One region of the Pseudomonas sp. Z4-7 genome, then DNA from elsewhere that is predicted to be linked to it. Evidence: predicted binding sites of a transcription regulator. Region 1 holds the regulator's gene; the other holds the start of a gene.
What was found. The regulator FliA, encoded in region 1, starts transcription of late flagellar genes. The targets are predictions, from matches to a motif close to CTAAAGTTTNNNNNNNNNNNGCCGNTAA.

Region 1 (15,500 bases):
GTACCCTTTCTTCTCAAGTGAACCGTATTACCCTGTGGGAGCGAGCCTGCTCGCGAATGCGCCGATCCAGTCGATACAGGCGCCGACTGACAAACCGCTTTCGCGAGCGGGCTCGCTCCCACAGGGTTGAAGTCGCTTCGGCCTTTCTATTCCAAGCTTTTGCAAAAGTTGGAAAGCTTCTTGCAATACCCCGTCTGCGCCCCCTCCGGGCGTCAAAAGTTTGCTTCACAGGAACGGGGAATATTGGTGGATCGCTCTCAGTTATTCAGCACCGCACGCAGCAACGTAGCCGACCTCAGCCGGGGGAATCTGGGTGTGCCGCTGTTGCTGCTGGTCATGCTTGCCATGATGATGCTGCCGATACCGCCGTTCCTGCTCGACGTGTTCTTCACGTTCAACATTGCGCTGTCCATCGTGGTACTGCTGGTTTGCGTATACGCTCTGCGGCCGCTGGATTTCGCGGTGTTTCCAACCATCCTGCTGGTGGCGACGCTGATGCGCCTGGCGCTGAACGTGGCGTCCACTCGCGTGGTCATGCTCCACGGCCAGGACGGCCACGCTGCCGCCGGTAAGGTGATCCAGGCCTTCGGTGAAGTGGTGATCGGCGGTAACTACGTGGTCGGTATCGTGGTTTTCGCCATCCTGATGATCATCAACTTCGTCGTGGTGACCAAGGGTGCCGGGCGGATTTCCGAGGTGAGCGCGCGTTTCACCCTCGATGCGATGCCCGGCAAGCAGATGGCGATCGACGCCGACCTCAACGCCGGCCTGATCGATCAGAACCAGGCCAAGGCTCGTCGTCTTGACGTGGCTCAGGAGGCCGAGTTCTACGGTTCCATGGACGGTGCGAGCAAGTTCGTGCGTGGCGACGCCATCGCCGGCCTGCTGATTCTGTTCATCAACCTCATCGGCGGGATGGCCGTCGGTATCTTCCAGCACGGTATGACGTTCGGTGATGCTGGCAGGGTCTACGCCTTGCTGACCATCGGTGACGGTTTGGTGGCGCAATTGCCATCACTGTTGTTATCCACAGCTGCCGCGATCATGGTGACCCGTGCTTCGGGCTCCGAAGACATGGGCAAGCAGATCAATCGCCAGATGTTCGCTTCGCCCAAGGCCCTGGCCGTGGCGGCCGGCCTGATGGCGGTGATGGGTATCGTGCCGGGCATGCCCCACGTGTCGTTCCTGAGCATGGCTGCCCTGGCTGCTGGTGGCGCCTACCTGTTCTGGAAAAAGCAGAACGGGCAAAAGGTCCAGGCGCTGGAAGAGGTCAAGCGTCAGCAGGAACTGCTGCCATCGCCGGCGCGGGCCATGGAAACCAAGGAGTTGGGTTGGGACGATGTGACGCCGATCGACATGATCGGCCTGGAAGTCGGCTACCGCCTCATCCCACTGGTCGACCGCAACCAGGGTGGTCAATTGCTGGCCCGGATCAAGGGCGTGCGCAAGAAGCTGTCCCAGGACCTGGGCTTCCTGATGCCCACCGTGCATATCCGCGACAACCTCGATCTGGCCCCAAGCGCCTATCGCCTGACGCTCATGGGCGTGATCCTGGCCGAAGCCGAGATCTATCCTGACCGCGAGCTGGCGATCAACCCAGGACAGGTCTACGGTTCGCTCAACGGTATTACCGCCAAGGATCCGGCTTTCGGCCTGGAAGCGGTGTGGATCGAAATCAGCCAGCGGGCCCAGGCGCAATCGCTCGGTTATACCGTGGTAGACGCCAGCACCGTGGTGGCGACCCACTTGAACCAGATTTTGTACAAGCACTCCAGCGAGCTGATCGGCCACGAGGAAGTCCAGCAATTGCTGCAAGTACTGGCCAAAGGCTCGCCAAAACTGGCCGAGGAGCTGGTGCCGGGCGTGGTGTCGCTGTCGCAGTTGCTCAAGGTGTTGCAGGCGCTGTTGGCCGAACAGGTCCCGGTGCGCGACATTCGCAGTATCGCCGAAGCCATCGCCAACAACGCTTCGAAGAGTCAAGATACCGCCGCGTTGGTCGCTGCGGTGCGAGTCGGCGTATCCCGCGCAATCGTCCAAAGCATTGTAGGCACTGAGTCTGAGCTGCCTGTGATCACTCTGGAGCCAAGGTTGGAACAGATATTGCTCAATAGTCTGCAGAAGGCAGGACAAGGCTCGGAAGAGGGTGTTCTGCTGGAGCCAAGCATGGCCGAGAAGCTGCAGCGTTCGTTGATCGAAGCAGCCCAGCGGCAAGAGATGCAAGGCCAACCGGTGATCCTGCTGGTGGCCGGTCCGATTCGCGCGATGCTCTCGCGATTCGGTCGCCTCGCGGTCCCGGGGCTGCATGTGCTGGCGTACCAGGAAATACCGGACAACAAGCAAGTGACCATCGTTGCGACAGTAGGGCCCAACGGCTGAGGTAGTGGTTTATGCAAGTGAAGCGTTTTTTTGCCGCCGATATGCGTCAGGCCATGAAGCTGGTACGTGACGAGCTGGGCGCTGAAGCAGCCATCATCGGTAATCGCCGGATCGCCGGCGGTGTCGAGCTGACGGCTGCCCTGGATTACAAATTGTCGGCGCTGGCCCCACGGGTTCCGAACATGGAGCTTGAGGATGAGCTGCGCAAGACCCAGTCGCGCATCGCCAGCGCCCAGGCCGAACTGAGCCTGCGCAGCAGCGAAGGCGAAGGCAGCGCGGGGACCAATCGTCAATTGTTCGCCGGCCAGCCATTGACGGCCGGCCTGCCGCTGACCGCTGCCGAACCGCTGATCGAGCCAGCCCAGGCCGAGCCGCGTCGTCCGGTACCGGCGCCAGCCGCGCCAGCCGCGGGTGTCGACCCACGTGCCCTGGACTCGATGCGCTTTGAACTCAACAGCCTGCGTGAGCTGATGGAAGTCCAGCTTGGCTCGTTGGCCTGGAACCAGCTGCAAGGCAGCCGTCCGGCCCAGGCCAACCTGTGGCGTCGCCTGCAACGCATCGGCTTGTCCGGCCCGTTGTCCCGCGACCTGCTGGCACTGATCAACGATATCGAAGAGCCTCGCCAGGCCTGGCGCATGCTGTTGGCGCACCTGGCGCGGATGATCGCCACGCCGGAAGTCGAGCCGCTGGAAGAGGGCGGGGTGATTGCCATGGTCGGCCCGGCCGGCATGGGCAAGACCACCACCCTGGCCAAGCTCGCCGCCCGTTATGTACTCAAGTACGGCGCCCAGAGCATCGCCCTGGTGAGCATGGACAGTTTCCGCATCGGCGCCCAGGAGCAACTCAAGACCCTGGGCCGGATCCTCAATGTGTCGGTGACCCATGTGGATCCGGGCCAATCGCTGGCCCAGGCGCTGGAACCACTGCTGCGCAAGCGCGTCGTGCTGATCGACACCGCCGGCCTGCAAGCCAGCGATCCGGCCCTGCGCATGCAGTTGGAAAGCCTGGCCGGGCGTGGCATCAAGTCAAAAAATTATCTCGTGTTGGCAACCACCAGCCAGAAACAGGTTCTAACCGCCGCATACCACAGCTACAAACGCTGCGGGCTGGCCGGCTGCATCCTGACCAAGCTGGACGAAACGGCAAGCCTGGGCGAGGTGTTGAGCCTGGCGATCGGTCATGAACTACCGGTGGCCTACCTGACCGACGGGCCGCGGATCCCGGATGATTTGCATCTGCCGCGCCGTCATCAACTGGTCAGTCGTGCCGTGAGTGTGCAAATGCAGGAAGAACCCAGCGACGAAGCCATGGCTGACATGTTCGCTGACATCTACCACAGCCCGACCAAGCAGGTCGGCTGAGGTAATCATGAATATTTTTTGTACCTACATCGATGGTCTGCCATGCATTGTTCCGTATGCGAACGCGCAGCCAGTAATGTGGCCTCCGTCTAAGTAAGACAAGGTAAAGAACGAACATGGGCAGCATGCATCCCGTACAGGTGATCGCGGTGACCGGCGGCAAAGGTGGCGTCGGGAAGACTAACGTGTCAGTGAACTTGTCCCTGGCTCTGGCAGAGCTTGGCCGACGGGTCATGCTGCTGGACGCCGACCTGGGCCTGGCGAACGTCGACGTGCTGCTGGGGCTGACCCCCAAGCGCACGCTGGCGGACGTGATCGAAGGCCGCTGCGAACTGCGCGACGTGCTCCTCCAGGGGCCTGGCGGGATTCGCATCGTGCCGGCCGCCTCCGGTACCCAAAGCATGGTTCACCTGACGCCGGCGCAGCACGCCGGCCTGATCCAGGCTTTCAGCGACATCGGCGACAACCTCGATGTGCTGGTGATCGACACGGCCGCCGGTATCGGTGACTCGGTGGTCAGTTTTGTCCGCGCCGCCCAGGAAGTCCTGCTGGTGGTTTGCGACGAACCGACCTCCATCACCGATGCCTACGCCCTGATCAAACTGCTTAACCGCGACTATGGCATGAACCGATTCCGCGTCCTGGCCAACATGGCCCAGAGCCCGCAGGAAGGACGCAACCTGTTCGCCAAGTTGACGAAGGTCACGGATCGCTTCCTGGACGTCGCCCTACAATATGTCGGCGCAGTGCCTTACGACGAAAGCGTACGCAAGGCTGTCCAGAAGCAACGTGCCGTCTATGAAGCTTTTCCACGTTCCAAATGCGCGCTGGCGTTCAAGGCTATCGCCCAGAAGGTCGATACCTGGCCGCTGCCGGCCAACCCTCGCGGGCATCTGGAATTTTTCGTCGAGCGTCTCGTGCAACAAACGGCAGGGCCCGTGTTATGACAGCCAGCGGTTACAACCATCTCTACAAAAAATCGGCACGGGACGCCCAGTACGAACTGATCGAGCGTTATGCGCCGTTGGTCAAGCGCATCGCCTATCACTTGCTGGCACGCTTGCCGGCCAGCGTCCAGGTCGAAGACTTGATCCAGGCGGGCATGATCGGCCTGCTCGAAGTGTCGAACAAATACGACGCGAGCAAGGGCGCCAGTTTCGAAACGTATGCCGGTATCCGGATTCGCGGAGCGATGCTCGATGAAGTCCGCAAGGGCGACTGGGCGCCGCGTTCGGTGCACCGCAATACCCGTATGGTCAGTGACGCAATCCGCGCGATTGAAGCTAAAACCGGGCGTGACGCTAAAGATCACGAAGTTGCGGCCGAACTCCAGTTGAGTCTCGATGATTATTACGGGATTTTGAACGATACCTTGGGCAGCCGCCTGTTCAGTTTCGACGACCTTTTGCAGGACGGCGAGCACGAAGGGCTGCACGAGGACAATGCGAGTGCTCACATGGAGCCGTCGCGTGACCTGGAAGACGAACGTTTCCAGAGCGCGCTGGCGGATGCGATTGCCAATTTGCCGGAGCGTGAGCGACTGGTCTTGGCGCTGTACTACGACGAAGAGCTGAACCTCAAGGAAATCGGTGAGGTCCTGGGGGTCAGCGAATCGCGGGTCAGCCAGTTACACAGCCAGTGCGCGGCCCGCTTGCGGGGGCGTTTGGGGGAGTGGCGAGCGCGCTGACAGGCAGTGTGGGGACGCTGCGAGCGGGGCTGGCATGGCATGTGCCGGGCCAGTCTCCATCCGTGGGACTCCATACCGTTGTCGAGTGTTGTGCCGGATTGATTGAAATGGCGCGTCCAGGTGCTGGGCGCGTTTAAGACTGCTTGGAGGTCGAATTGGACAAGAACATGAAAATCCTCATCGTTGATGACTTCTCAACGATGCGGCGGATCATAAAAAACCTGTTGCGTGACCTCGGGTTCACCAACACGGTCGAGGCTGACGATGGCACCACTGCCATTCCAGTCCTCAACAGCGGGAGCATCGACTTTCTGGTGACTGACTGGAACATGCCCGGCATGACCGGTATCGACTTGCTGCGCCACGTGCGCGCCGATGAAAAACTCAAGCACCTGCCGGTGCTGATGGTCACCGCCGAAGCCAAGCGCGAGCAGATCATCGAAGCGGCCCAGGCCGGTGTAAACGGCTATGTGGTCAAACCCTTCACGGCCCAGGCGTTGAAAGAGAAGATCGAAAAAATCTTCGAACGCATCGGTTAACGGCGCCACGGGGGAGCTATGGACAACGAATCTTCAATGGGCGATTTCGAATCGACCCTGAAAAAACATGCCCGCGAACTGGTCGACAGCCTTGAAAAGGGCCGCTTCGGTGACGCGGTTCAAATGATTCATGAGCTCAACCAGACCCGTGACCGCGGGCTGTACCAGGAAGTCGGCAAGCTCACCCGTGAACTGCACAGCGCGATCGTCAATTTCCAGATCGATCCGAACATGCCACAGGCCGAGGAAGTCTCGCAGATCACCGACGCCACCGAGCGCCTGGGGTATGTGGTCAAGCTGACCGAAGCCGCGGCCAACCGCACCATGGACCTGGTGGAAAGCGCTACTCCGCTGGTCAACGGCCTGAGCGAGGAAGCCCAGGCGTTGAGTACCGATTGGGGGCGCTTCATGCGTCGCGAAGTCGGTGCCGAGGAGTTTCGCGAGTTGGCCCGTCGGGTCGACGGTTTCCTGACGCGCAGCAGCAGCGAAAACCGCGCCGTGGCGAGCAATCTCAATGACATCCTGCTGGCCCAGGACTACCAGGACCTGACAGGCCAGGTGATCAAGCGCGTGACCCAGTTGGTTACCGAAGTGGAAAGCAATTTGCTCAAACTGGTGCTCATGGCCAGCCAGGTTGATCGCTTTGCCGGCATCGAACACGACCGTGCGGCGATACTTGCTGAAAAAGATCCACAAAAACATCTCTCTCAGGGTGAAGGTCCGCAGATTCATGCCGATAAAAGAGAAGACGTTGTGTCCGGTCAGGACGATGTGGACGATTTGTTGTCCAGCCTTGGATTTTGAGTTTTAGCCCTATTTTAGGAGCAGCCATTAATGAGCTTCGGCGCCGATGAAGAGATCCTTCAGGATTTCCTGGTTGAGGCCGGCGAGATTCTAGAGCAACTGTCCGAACAGCTGGTCGAGCTGGAAAGCCGACCAGATGATGCGGATCTGCTCAATGCAATTTTTCGCGGTTTCCACACTGTAAAAGGAGGCGCCGGCTTCCTCCAGCTCAATGAGCTGGTGGAGTGCTGCCACATTGCCGAAAACGTGTTCGACATCCTGCGCAAGGGTGAGCGTCGCGTTGACTCGGAATTGATGGACGTCGTGCTCGAAGCGCTGGATGCGGTCAACAGCATGTTCAGCGAAGTGCGCGAGCGTTCGCCGATCACCCCCGCCACGCCTGAGCTGCTTGCTGCATTGGCGCGCCTGGCGGAGCCGCAGTCGGCTGACGAAGCCGCGCCGGTCGCCGAGCCTGTTGCTGAAGAGCCGGTTGCCGAGGAATCGGGTGACATTACCGACCACGAATTTGAGTCGCTGCTGGACTCGCTGAGTGCCGTCAAGGCCCAGGCCGAGGCTCCGGCCGCACCCGCCGCAACCGCTGCGGCGCCAGCCGCCGCTGCCGCCGGCAGTGATGAAATCACCGACGCCGAGTTCGAGTCGTTGCTCGACCAGCTCCACGGCAAAGGCCAGTTCGCTCCTGATGCCGTTGCCGCCCCGGCGGCCCCGGCCGCGCCAAAGGCTGCGGGGGATAACTCCGACATCACCGACGACGAATTCGAAGCGTTGCTCGACCAGTTGCACGGCAAGGGCACCTTTGCCGTCGATGCGCTGGATTCGGCCATCGCTGCTGCGCCAGCCCCGGCCAAGCCAACCGCGGCCGCCGCCGGTGGCGACCTGATCAGCGACCACGAGTTCGAATCACTGCTCGACGAATTGCACGGCAAGGGCAAGTTCAGCGAAGTCGGGACGGCCACCGCCGCGCCTGCCGCCGCCACTGCTGCGCCGGCCGCCAAGGCCGTGCCCAAGCCCGCTGCCAAGGCACCGGACCCGAAGGCCGAGACACCCAAGCCTGCCGCCGCCGCAGCGCCGGCACCAGCCCGTGCGCCGTCTGCGCCCCCTGCGGAGAAACCGGCGAGCGAAGCCGAGACCACCGTTCGGGTCGACACCGCGCGCCTGGACGAAATCATGAACATGGTCGGCGAACTGGTGCTGGTGCGTAACCGCCTGGTGCGCCTGGGCCTCAACAGCCAGGACGAAGCGATGTCCAAGGCCGTGTCGAACCTCGACGTGGTCACGGCTGACCTGCAGACCGCGGTCATGAAGACCCGGATGCAGCCGATCAAGAAAGTCTTCGGGCGCTTCCCGCGCTTGGTTCGTGACCTGGCTCGCCAGCTCAAGAAAGAGATCAACCTGGAACTGGTGGGTGAAGAGACCGACCTCGACAAGAACCTTGTCGAGGCCCTGGCCGACCCGCTGGTCCACTTGGTGCGCAACGCGGTCGACCACGGCATCGAGTCGCCGGAAGAGCGCGAGGCCTCGGGCAAGGTCCGCAGCGGCAAGGTGATCCTGGCCGCCGAGCAGGAGGGCGACCACATCCTGCTGTCGATCTCCGACGACGGCAAGGGCATGGACCCGAACGTGCTCCGGGCGATCGCGGTGAAACGCGGCGTAATGGACAAGGACGCGGCCGATCGCCTGAGCGACACCGAGTGCTACAACCTGATTTTCGCTCCGGGCTTCTCGACCAAGACCGAGATATCCGACGTGTCGGGTCGTGGCGTGGGCATGGACGTGGTGAAAACCAAGATTTCCCAGCTCAACGGCTCGATCAACATCTACTCGACCAAGGGCCAGGGCTCGAAAATCGTCATCAAGGTCCCGTTGACCCTGGCGATCATGCCGACCCTGATGGTGATGCTGGGCAACCAGGCCTTCGCCTTCCCGCTGGTCAACGTCAACGAGATCTTCCACCTCGACCTGTCGCGCACCAACGTGGTCGACGGCCAGGAAGTGGTCATCGTGCGGGACAAGGCGCTGCCGCTGTTCTACCTCAAGCGCTGGCTGGTCAGCTCCGCCGCTCATGTCGAGCAGGGCGAGGGCCACGTGGTGATCCTTTCGGTGGGCACCCAGCGGATCGGCTTCGTCGTCGACCAACTGGTGGGCCAGGAAGAAGTGGTCATCAAGCCGTTGGGCAAGATGCTCCAAGGCACCCCGGGCATGTCCGGCGCCACCATCACCGGCGACGGCCGCATCGCGTTGATTCTCGATGTGCCTAGCATGCTCAAGCGCTACGCCGCCCGGCGTATTTGATTCTGGAGGGGTGCGGCCTGGCGCCGCGCCTCGTCTAACGGAGTGTTTATGGTAGTTAAAGTCCTGGTGGTGGACGATTCGGGGTTCTTCCGCCGCCGCGTCTCGGAAATTCTTTCGGCGGACACCAGCATTCAGGTCGTCGGTACGGCGACCAACGGCAAAGAGGCTATCGATCAGGCGCTGGCGCTCAAGCCGGACGTGATCACCATGGACTACGAGATGCCGATGATGGATGGCATCACGGCGGTGCGGCATATCATGCAGCGCTGCCCGACCCCGGTGTTGATGTTCTCGTCCCTGACCCATGAAGGCGCCCGTGTCACCCTCGATGCGCTGGACGCCGGGGCGGTCGACTTCCTGCCGAAGAATTTCGAAGACATCTCGCGCAACCCGGACAAGGTCCGCCAGTTGCTGTGCGAGAAAGTCCACAGCATTTCCCGCAGCAATCGCCGGGTCAGTGCCTACAGCGCACCGGCGCCCGCGCCGGTTGTTGCGCCGACGTCCGCGCCCGCGTCTTCTTCCTCGTCGAGCAGCTTCAATCCGGCCCCGGTACGCAGTGCTCCGGCACCGGCGCCGGCGCGTTCGGCACCGGCCAGCGCAGCGTCGCCGGCACCCAAGCGCAAGGCCTACAAACTTGTTGCCATCGGTACGTCCACCGGCGGCCCGGTGGCGCTGCAGCGGGTCCTGACCCAACTGCCGGCGAATTTCCCGGCGCCCATCGTGCTGATCCAGCACATGCCTGCGGCGTTCACCAAGGCGTTTGCCGAGCGCCTGGACAAACTCTGCCGCATCAGCGTCAAGGAAGCCGAGGACGGCGACATCCTGCGGCCGGGGCTGGCGCTGTTGGCGCCGGGTGGCAAGCAGATGATGATCGACGGCCGTGGCGCGGTGAAAATCCTGCCAGGTGACGAGCGTCTCAACTACAAGCCTTGCGTGGACATTACCTTCGGTTCCGCGGCGAAGTCCTACGGCGACAAAGTTCTGGCGGTGGTCCTCACCGGCATGGGCGCTGACGGTCGCGAGGGCGCGCGCCTGCTCAAGCAGGGCGGCAGCGCGATCTGGGCCCAGGACGAGGCCAGTTGCGTGATCTATGGCATGCCCATGGCAATCGTCAAGGCCGACCTGGCCGACGCGGTCTACAGCCTGGACGACATAGGTAAACATCTGGTCGAGGCGTGCCTGTAATGGACGTGCTCAGCCTGATCGGCATCATCATGGCGTTCGTCGCCATCATTGGTGGCAATTACCTGGAAGGCGGTCACCTCGGCGCGTTGGCCAATGGCCCGGCCGCGTTGATCGTGATCGGTGGCACCGTAGGCGCTGCGCTGTTGCAGTCGCCGATGAGCGCCTTCAAGCGCGCCATGCAGGTATTGGTGTGGATTCTGTTCCCGCCGCGGGTCGACCTGGCCGGCGGCATCGACCGCGTGGTGAACTGGAGCCTGACCGCCCGCAAGGAAGGCTTGCTGGGGCTGGAAGGGGTGGCCGACGCCGAACCCGACAGCTACTCGCGCAAGGGCCTGCAATTGTTGGTCGACGGCGCCGAGCCGGAAGCGATCCGCAGCATCCTGGAGGTGGATTTCTACACCCAGGAAAGTCGCGACATCGAAGCGGCGAAAGTCTTCGAAAGCATGGGCGGCTATGCGCCGACCATCGGCATCATCGGTGCGGTGATGGGCCTGATCCATGTGATGGGCAACCTGGCCGACCCGTCGCAGCTGGGCAGCGGCATCGCCGTGGCCTTCGTCGCTACCATCTATGGCGTGGCGAGCGCCAACCTGGTGCTGCTGCCGATCGCGGCCAAGCTCAAGTCCATCGCGTTGCGCCAGTCGCGCTACCGCGAAATGCTGCTGGAAGGCATCTTGTCGATCGCCGAAGGTGAAAACCCGCGCTCCATCGAGTTGAAGCTCCAGGGCTTCATGGACTGATGGAGGATATGGAAGATGGCGCGTCGCAGACATCGTGAAGAACACGTCAACCATGAACGCTGGCTGGTTTCCTACGCCGACTTCATCACGTTGCTGTTTGCCTTTTTTGTGGTCATGTATTCGATCTCCTCGGTCAATGAGGGCAAATACAAGGTCATTTCCGAAGCGTTGATTGGCGTTTTCACTGACTCGGACCGTGCTCTCAAGCCGATTCCCATCGGCGACGAACGGCCGAAGACGACGACCCCGGCGAAGCCGTTGGTCAAGGACAGCGAGCAGGTTGATGCTGGCATTGCCGGTGGCAGCGATCCGTTGAAAAGCATTGCCGACGACATCAGCGCGGCGTTCGGCGACCTGATCAGCTCCAACCAGATGACCGTGCGCGGCAATGAGTTGTGGGTCGAGATCGAGCTCAATTCCAGCCTGCTGTTCGGTAGCGGCGACGCGATGCCCAGCGACATGGCGTTCAATATCATCGATAAGGTCGCGGCGATCCTGAAACCGTTCGACAACCCGATCCACGTCGAAGGTTTCACTGATGACCAGCCGATCCGCACCGCGCAGTACCCGACCAACTGGGAGCTGTCGTCGGCCCGTTCGGCGAGCATTGTGCGCATGCTTGCCATGCAGGGCGTCAATCCCGGGCGCCTGGCCTCGGTGGGGTATGGCGAATTCCAGCCGGTGGCCAACAACGCCACCGCCGAAGGGCGCGCGCGCAACCGGCGGGTAGTGCTGGTGGTCTCGCGCAACCTTGATGTCCGGCGCAGCCTGACCGGTACCGGCACCGCCAATGCAAAACCCGATGCGGCATTGAAGCGGGCTGGCACACAAACTGCACCGACCCCGGTCAAGTCGCCGGAAAGACAGAACGCCGTCAATTCTCCGTCACCGGCTTTATAACCGAGCTATTTCTCGGTCGAACCCGTTTCGACCGGGAGGAACGATCCGAATGAGAGTCTGGGCAGTCGCCAATCAAAAAGGTGGTGTGGGCAAAACCACATCCTCCATCGCTTTAGCCGGTTTGCTGGCCGAGGCGGGCAAGCGCGTGGTCATCGTCGATCTGGACCCCCACGGCTCGATGACCAGCTATTTCGGCTACGATCCCGATAGCCTGGAGCACAGCAACTACGACTTGTTCCTGCACAAGGGCAGCGTGCCCGAGGGCTTGCCGGGCCAGTTGTTGCTGTCTACCAGTGACGAGCGGATTTCCCTGCTGCCATCGAGCACGGCCCTGGCCACCCTGGAGCGCCAGTCGCCCGGGCAGGGCGGTCTGGGCTTGGTGATCGCCAAGAGTCTGGCGCAGCTGTGGCAGGATTTCGATTACGCAATCATCGACAGCCCGCCATTGCTCGGGCTACTGATGGTCAACGCCCTGGCCGCGAGCCAGCAACTGGTGATTCCGGTGCAGACCGAGCACCTGGCTGTCAAAGGCCTGGAGCGCATGGTCAACACCCTGGCGATGGTCAACCGCTCGCGCAAGCAATCCCTGGCGTTCAACATCGTGCCGACCCTGTTCGACCGTCGCACCCAGGCGTCCCTCGGTACCCTGCGCGTGCTGCGCGATATGTACCCGGACGACATCTGGCAAGGTTATATCCCGGTCGATACGCGTCTGCGCGATGCCAGCCGCGCCGGAGTGACCCCTTCGCAATTCGATGGCAAGAGCCGTGGCGTCCTGGCCTATCGCGCGCTTCTCAAGCATCTGCTGGCCCAGCAGCTCGTTCCGCAGCAGGTGGCTTGAAGTGACGAAATTTTCCACAGCCGTTGTGCTTGCTTGCGGGCGCTCAAGTCCTGACGTATCCATGCCGATAACCTTTTCAAGTGGCGCACAGTTCTCATGAACCGCCCGATCAAGACAACCTCGCGTCCGCAACTGGCCTTGCAGTCCTACCTGGACGGGCTCTTGCAGGAAGCGACCGAAGAATTGCCAGCGCCGCCGAGCGCGGCCGAGGCGTTGCCCGAGCCCGTCGTCGAAGCCGAAGCTGAAGCTGTACTGGACGAGTTCCAGGCGGCCGTGCTCGAAGAGCAGGCCCGTGATGCACGGATTTCCATGACTGCCGCAGCGGTCGAGGCGCCGCTCGTCAAGCCGAAGGTGGCCGTGATGGAAGCGCCCGCGCCGATCCTGGCGCCGGTCTCGACCGTTGCACCGTTGTTGCAGGGCCTGGTGACGCCGGTAGTGGAAATCCACTTGCCGCCGCCGAGCAACACACCGCCGCCGGTGCAGGGCGACGACCGTCCGGCCTGGGCCGCCGAGCCGTTCGAGTGTCTGTTGTTCGATGTGGCCGGGTTGACCCTGGCGGTGCCGCTGGTGTGCCTGGGATCGATTTATTCCCTGGCGGGGCAGGAATTGACGCCGTTGTTCGGCCAGCCGGAATGGTTCCTCGGGATCCTGCCGAGCCAGGCCGGCAACCTGAAGGTGCTGGACACCGCGCGCTGGGTCATGCCGGACCGTTATCGCGATGATTTTCGCCAGGGCCTGCAATACGTGATTTCAGTGCAAGGCTACGAGTGGGGATTGGCGGTGCATCAGGTCAGCCGTTCGCTGCGCCTGGACCCGAACGAAATCAAATGGCGCAGCCATCGAGGACAACGGCCATGGCTGGCCGGTACGGTGATCGAACACATGTGCGCCTTGCTGGACGTTTCCGAACTGGCGGAGCTGATCGCCAGCGGCGGGGCAAAACACCTGGGCGGCAGCAAGCCGGTCCAGAAACCGAAATAAGACAACCGGGGGCGCAGGGCGCCGCCGGACAGAACACACACCGCCACAGGCGGTTTTTCGAGGGGTCAGGGTATGAATGATAAGGCGTCGTCTCAAAAGGGTTCTGAAGATCCGATTCTGCAATGGGTGACCTTCAAGCTCGATAACGAAACCTACGGCATCAACGTGATGCGCGTTCAGGAAGTGCTGCGCTACACCGAGATCGCCCCGGTTCCAGGTGCGCCAAGCTATGTGCTGGGGATCATCAACCTGCGTGGCAACGTGGTCACCGTGATCGATACCCGTCAACGCTTCGGCCTGATGAACGCCGAGATCAGCGACAACACTCGGATCGTCATCATCGAAGCCGACAAGCAAGTGGTTGGCATCATGGTCGACAGCGTCGCCGAAGTGGTTTACCTGCGTCAGTCGGAAATCGAAACCGCGCCGAACGTCGGTAACGAAGAGTCCGCCAAGTTCATTCAGGGCGTGTGCAACAAGAACAACGAGTTGCTGATCCTGGTTGAACTGGACAAGATGATGAGCGAAGAAGAGTGGTCGGAACTGGAGAGTATCTGATTTGATTCTTGAGGTAGCAGTCATTGTCCTGTTCCTTTTCTGGGCAGGCACGCTGGCAATGTTCGTGTCCTATATACGCGGCCAGCGGCAGATCGCCGCTCAGCAGGCCCAGGGCGATGCGCTGCGCGATCAGCGCATCCGCGACCTGGCCAAGCGGGTCGACGACTATCAGAACGGCACCGTGCGCATGGGCGAAGCGCTCCATGAGCTGCGTGCCGTGGTCGGGCCATTGCCGGACAAACTGGCGCAGCTGGAACAGCGCGACCCCTCCAGCCTGTCCTTCGCCCAGGCCGCCCGCCTGGTCGGCATGGGCGCCAGCGTCGACGAACTGACCCAGGCGTGTGGTCTGACCCAGGCCGAAGCGGAATTGATGAGCAAGTTGCACAAGGGCGGCTGAAGCTATTTCTCCCCCTGAACCCTGTGGGAGCGAGCCTGCTCGCGAAAGCGGTGTGACAGTCAATGAAGATGCTGACTGACCGGACGCCTTCGCGAGCAAGCTCGCTCCCACAGGTTTTTCTGGCGTTCGAAATAATCAATCCAACCCCGCCCCCGTGGCGAGGGAGCGTTGTCGCTGGTCAGTAATCATTCCCGCGGTCCGTGACGTCTGTGTGGGAGCGAGCCTGCTCGCGAAAGCGGCGTGACAGTCAATGGAGATGTTGACTGACCGGACGCCTTCGCGGCCGCTGCGCAGCCGAGCGGGAGCAAGCTCCCTCGCCACGGGGGTAGCGTTGTCGCTGGTCAGTAATCATCCCCGCGGTCCGTGACTGTGTGGGAGCGAGCCTGCTCGCGAAAGCGGTGTGACAGTCAATGAAGATGCTGACTGACCGGACGCCTTCGCGAGCAAGCTCGCTCCCACAGGTTTTTCTGGCGTTCGAAATAATCAGTCCAACCCCGCCCCCGTGGCGAGGGAGCTTGCTCCCGCTGGGTCGCGCAGCGGCCCCAGGCTTTTTGCGGCCGCTGCGCAGCCGAGCGGGAGCAAGCTCCCTCGCCACGGGGGTAGCGTTGTCGCTGGTCAGTAATCATTCCCGCGGTCCGTGACGTCTGTGTGGGAGCGAGCCTGCTCGCGAAAGCGGTGTGACAGTCAATGAAGATGCTGACTGACCGGACGCTTTCGCGAGCAAGCTCGCTCCCACAGGTTTTTCTGGCGTTCGAAATAATCAATCCAACCCCGCCCCCGTGGCGAGGGAGCTTGCTCCCGCTGGGTCGCGCAGCGGCCCCAGGCTTTTTACGGCCGCTGCG
Region 2 (2,884 bases), 300 kb from region 1:
CCGACGCGCATTCATCACTAAACGGCACGGGGCTTGCTATTGAACCGGCATGAACGCACAAACGACATTTTCTCGACGCCTGACCACTCACTGCCGCCATTGGCTCGGTGCACTGTTGGCCGTCTGCCTGTTCGCGGTCGGCGGACGCGCCGTCGCTGATGTGCCGGTTACCTTGCCTGATCTCCTTATCGGCGTCACGCAGGGCTTTCTTGAATTCACCGTAGAAGACTATCTGGCAACCAGTCAAACCGAAGGTCGCTACGAGATCGAAGTCAACCAGCTCGATCCGCGCCTGCGCATGCCGATGTGCGACAAGGAATTGACTGCCTCGCTGGAAAGCCCGGCCAGGCCCCTGGGTCGGGTCACGGTGAAGGTACGTTGCGACAGCGCCGCGCCCTGGACGGTTTTTGTGCCCGCTCAAGTGCGGCTGTTCCGCGAGATCGTCACGACCACCCGTCCGCTCAAGCGCGCCGGGATTGTCGAGCCCCAGGACGTAATGCTGCGTGAACGCGACATCAGCCAGATCAGCCAGGGTTTCCTGACGTCCGTCGATCAGGCCATCGGGCAGAAACTTGTCCGACCAATGGTCGCCGATCAGGTCGTCACCCTCGTGCACCTGGAACAGGCCGAAGTGATCCGCAAGGGCGACCAGGTCGTCATTACCGCCCGCAGCGGCACCCTGGCCGTGCGGATGCCCGGCGAGGCGCTGGCCAATGGCGGCGTACGCGAGCAGATTCGGGTAAAGAACCTCAATTCGAAACGGGTAATCAAGGCGCAGGTGATAGCGCCCGGCCACGTGGAAGTGGCCATGTAACGGGGTAGACAGGCTGGCGCTTGACCTCGGTGTTCCCTAGACTGTGCCTTACGCAAAGGCAAGCGCAGACGTGCGCACGTTCATTTGATAAATGAGCCTAAAGTTATTTTGGGAATGGCCGAAAACATGGCAAGCGTCCAAATACCCAGAGGTTTTTTACCATGGTCATCGATTTCAATCGTTTAAACAGCTCCTCGCCGCTGACAGGCACAACGCGCACTGGCGCCAGCAAGGAAACCGTCGAAACCGACAAGTCCAAGCCGGCTGACAAGGCCGCCACTGTCAACAACGGGGAGTCGGTACACCTCAGCAATGAGGCTCAGCAGTTGCAGAAGGTCACTGACAAGCTGCGCGATCAACCTGTCGTCGACGACGCCCGCGTGGCGCAGTTGAAAGCAGCAATCGCCGATGGCAGCTATAAAGTCGACAGCAACCGTGTAGCCAGCAAACTGCTCAACTTCGAAGCCCAGCGCTAGGCTGATGCCAGCGCCAGGCTTTTGGACGCTTAAGACCCAAGGCCAGCCATGCACGATACTAATTTGTTGCAATTGATCATCGACGACTTTGCCCCGGCGCAACAATTGCTGGAGCTGTTGCAGACCGAAGCCCTGGCATTGCACGGGCGGGATATGCCTCTGCTGGAAAATCTTCTGGCGCAGAAACAGGCATTGATCATTTTGCTCGATCAGCATGGCCGCAAGCGCAGCGAGATTCTCGCCAGCCTCAACCTGCCCGCTGACAACAACGGCCTCGCGCAACTGGCCAGCCAGTCGTCGGTTGGCGATCAGCTGTTGTCGCAAAGCGCGGTGCTCAATGACCTGCTCAGCCAGTGCCAGGCCGCCAACGCCCGCAACGGTCAATCCATCCAGATGCAGCAAGTCGCTACCGCCAACCAGTTGCGGATCCTCAATGGCGGCGAAATCCCTACGCTCTACGACGCTCGCGGTTCGACCGCTAAAATGGTCAAGCACCGTCCGCTCAGCCAGGCGTGAAATGAACGATGCCTGCGCACTATCAACGCGCGATACATGCTGGCAAAATGCTGGCTCTTTGTAGTCGTATTTTGCCTGGAGATTGACCCACCGTGTTCAATGCCACAAACGCGGATGATGCTCCGCAGCCGCCCATGGTCCTCACCACTCCCCTGGAAATCTCCGGCAACCTGCGGATGCTGCAAGAGAGCCACGACCCCCTGATCATTACCTTTCATGAGCGCACCCAGCGTTTCCAGAGCTACCTGGTGGATGTCGATCGCGAGACCAACACCATCGCCCTGGACGAAATGATCCCACGGGACGGCGAGCGTTTCCTGCTGGCAGGCGAGCCGTTTCGGGTCGAGGGTTTTCATGACGGCGTGCGCATCGCGTGGGAAGGCAACGGGCCCCTGACTATCCAGGACTCGAAGGACGGCCGCTGCTACCGCGGCGCCCTGCCTGAAGAAGTGGTTTACCACCAACGCCGCAACGCCTTCCGGGCCGCACTGAAACTGGCGCAACTGGTGAATGTTGAACTGGGTGGCGACAAGCTGAAGTCACCGGTGAACGGCAAACTGCTGGATATTTCCGCAACCGGCTGCAAGCTGCGCTTCGATGGCGACATTACCGCACGCCTGCAACTGGGCCAGGTCTACGAACGCTTTGTCGCCGCCCTGCCCTTCGGCAACATGACCGCGCCGGTCGAACTGCGCTACCTGCATTTTGAAGAGCGGATCAATACCACCTTCGCCGGTGTGCGCTTTCACAACATCAGCGGCCTGGTGCAGCGCCAGGTCGAACGCTTCGTGTATCAATTGCAGCGTGAAGCCCGTCGGTTCGACAAAGACGATTTCTGATTTTTCGCGGGCGATAAAAAACGGGCAATCCTTGCAAGGATTGCCCGTTTTTTTTAACGCCGCTTCAAGGCCTGGCCTGGGTGAAATCGGAGGCTGGCGGTTCGTCGTCCGCGCCTTCAGTGACCGGCTCCAATTCCGGCTCAGGCTCCACGTCGGGGTTGGGCGAGGTCTGCATCTGATCCTGGACAACCTGCTCGTCTACCCGAGGGTCGAGGCATGCCACCAACGGTGAGCTGGTC

Region 2: flgM (flagellar biosynthesis anti-sigma factor FlgM) is a predicted target of FliA. The motif match lies at 912-939, and genes of this name have one in related genera.

What each region holds. Positions count from the first base shown of each region.
Region 1 covers NZ_CP071642.1:4,339,121-4,354,620, reverse strand. The annotation lists gene flhA (flagellar biosynthesis protein FlhA) at 247-2,376, shown strand; gene flhF (flagellar biosynthesis protein FlhF) at 2,388-3,737, shown strand; gene fleN (flagellar synthesis regulator FleN) at 3,854-4,684, shown strand; gene fliA (RNA polymerase sigma factor FliA) at 4,681-5,424, shown strand; gene J3P91_RS19495 (chemotaxis response regulator CheY) at 5,592-5,963, shown strand; gene J3P91_RS19490 (protein phosphatase CheZ) at 5,982-6,767, shown strand; gene J3P91_RS19485 (chemotaxis protein CheA) at 6,798-9,056, shown strand; gene J3P91_RS19480 (protein-glutamate methylesterase/protein-glutamine glutaminase) at 9,105-10,241, shown strand; gene J3P91_RS19475 (flagellar motor protein) at 10,241-10,981, shown strand; gene motD (flagellar motor protein MotD) at 10,997-11,881, shown strand; gene J3P91_RS19465 (ParA family protein) at 11,931-12,722, shown strand; gene J3P91_RS19460 (chemotaxis protein CheW) at 12,819-13,703, shown strand; gene J3P91_RS19455 (chemotaxis protein CheW) at 13,776-14,261, shown strand; gene J3P91_RS19450 (DUF2802 domain-containing protein) at 14,263-14,658, shown strand.
Region 2 covers NZ_CP071642.1:4,644,355-4,647,238, forward strand. The annotation lists gene flgA (flagellar basal body P-ring formation chaperone FlgA) at 50-814, shown strand; gene flgM (flagellar biosynthesis anti-sigma factor FlgM) at 976-1,290, shown strand; gene J3P91_RS20700 (flagella synthesis protein FlgN) at 1,339-1,806, shown strand; gene J3P91_RS20705 (flagellar brake protein) at 1,899-2,645, shown strand; gene J3P91_RS20710 (MFS transporter) at 2,710-2,884, opposite strand, start outside.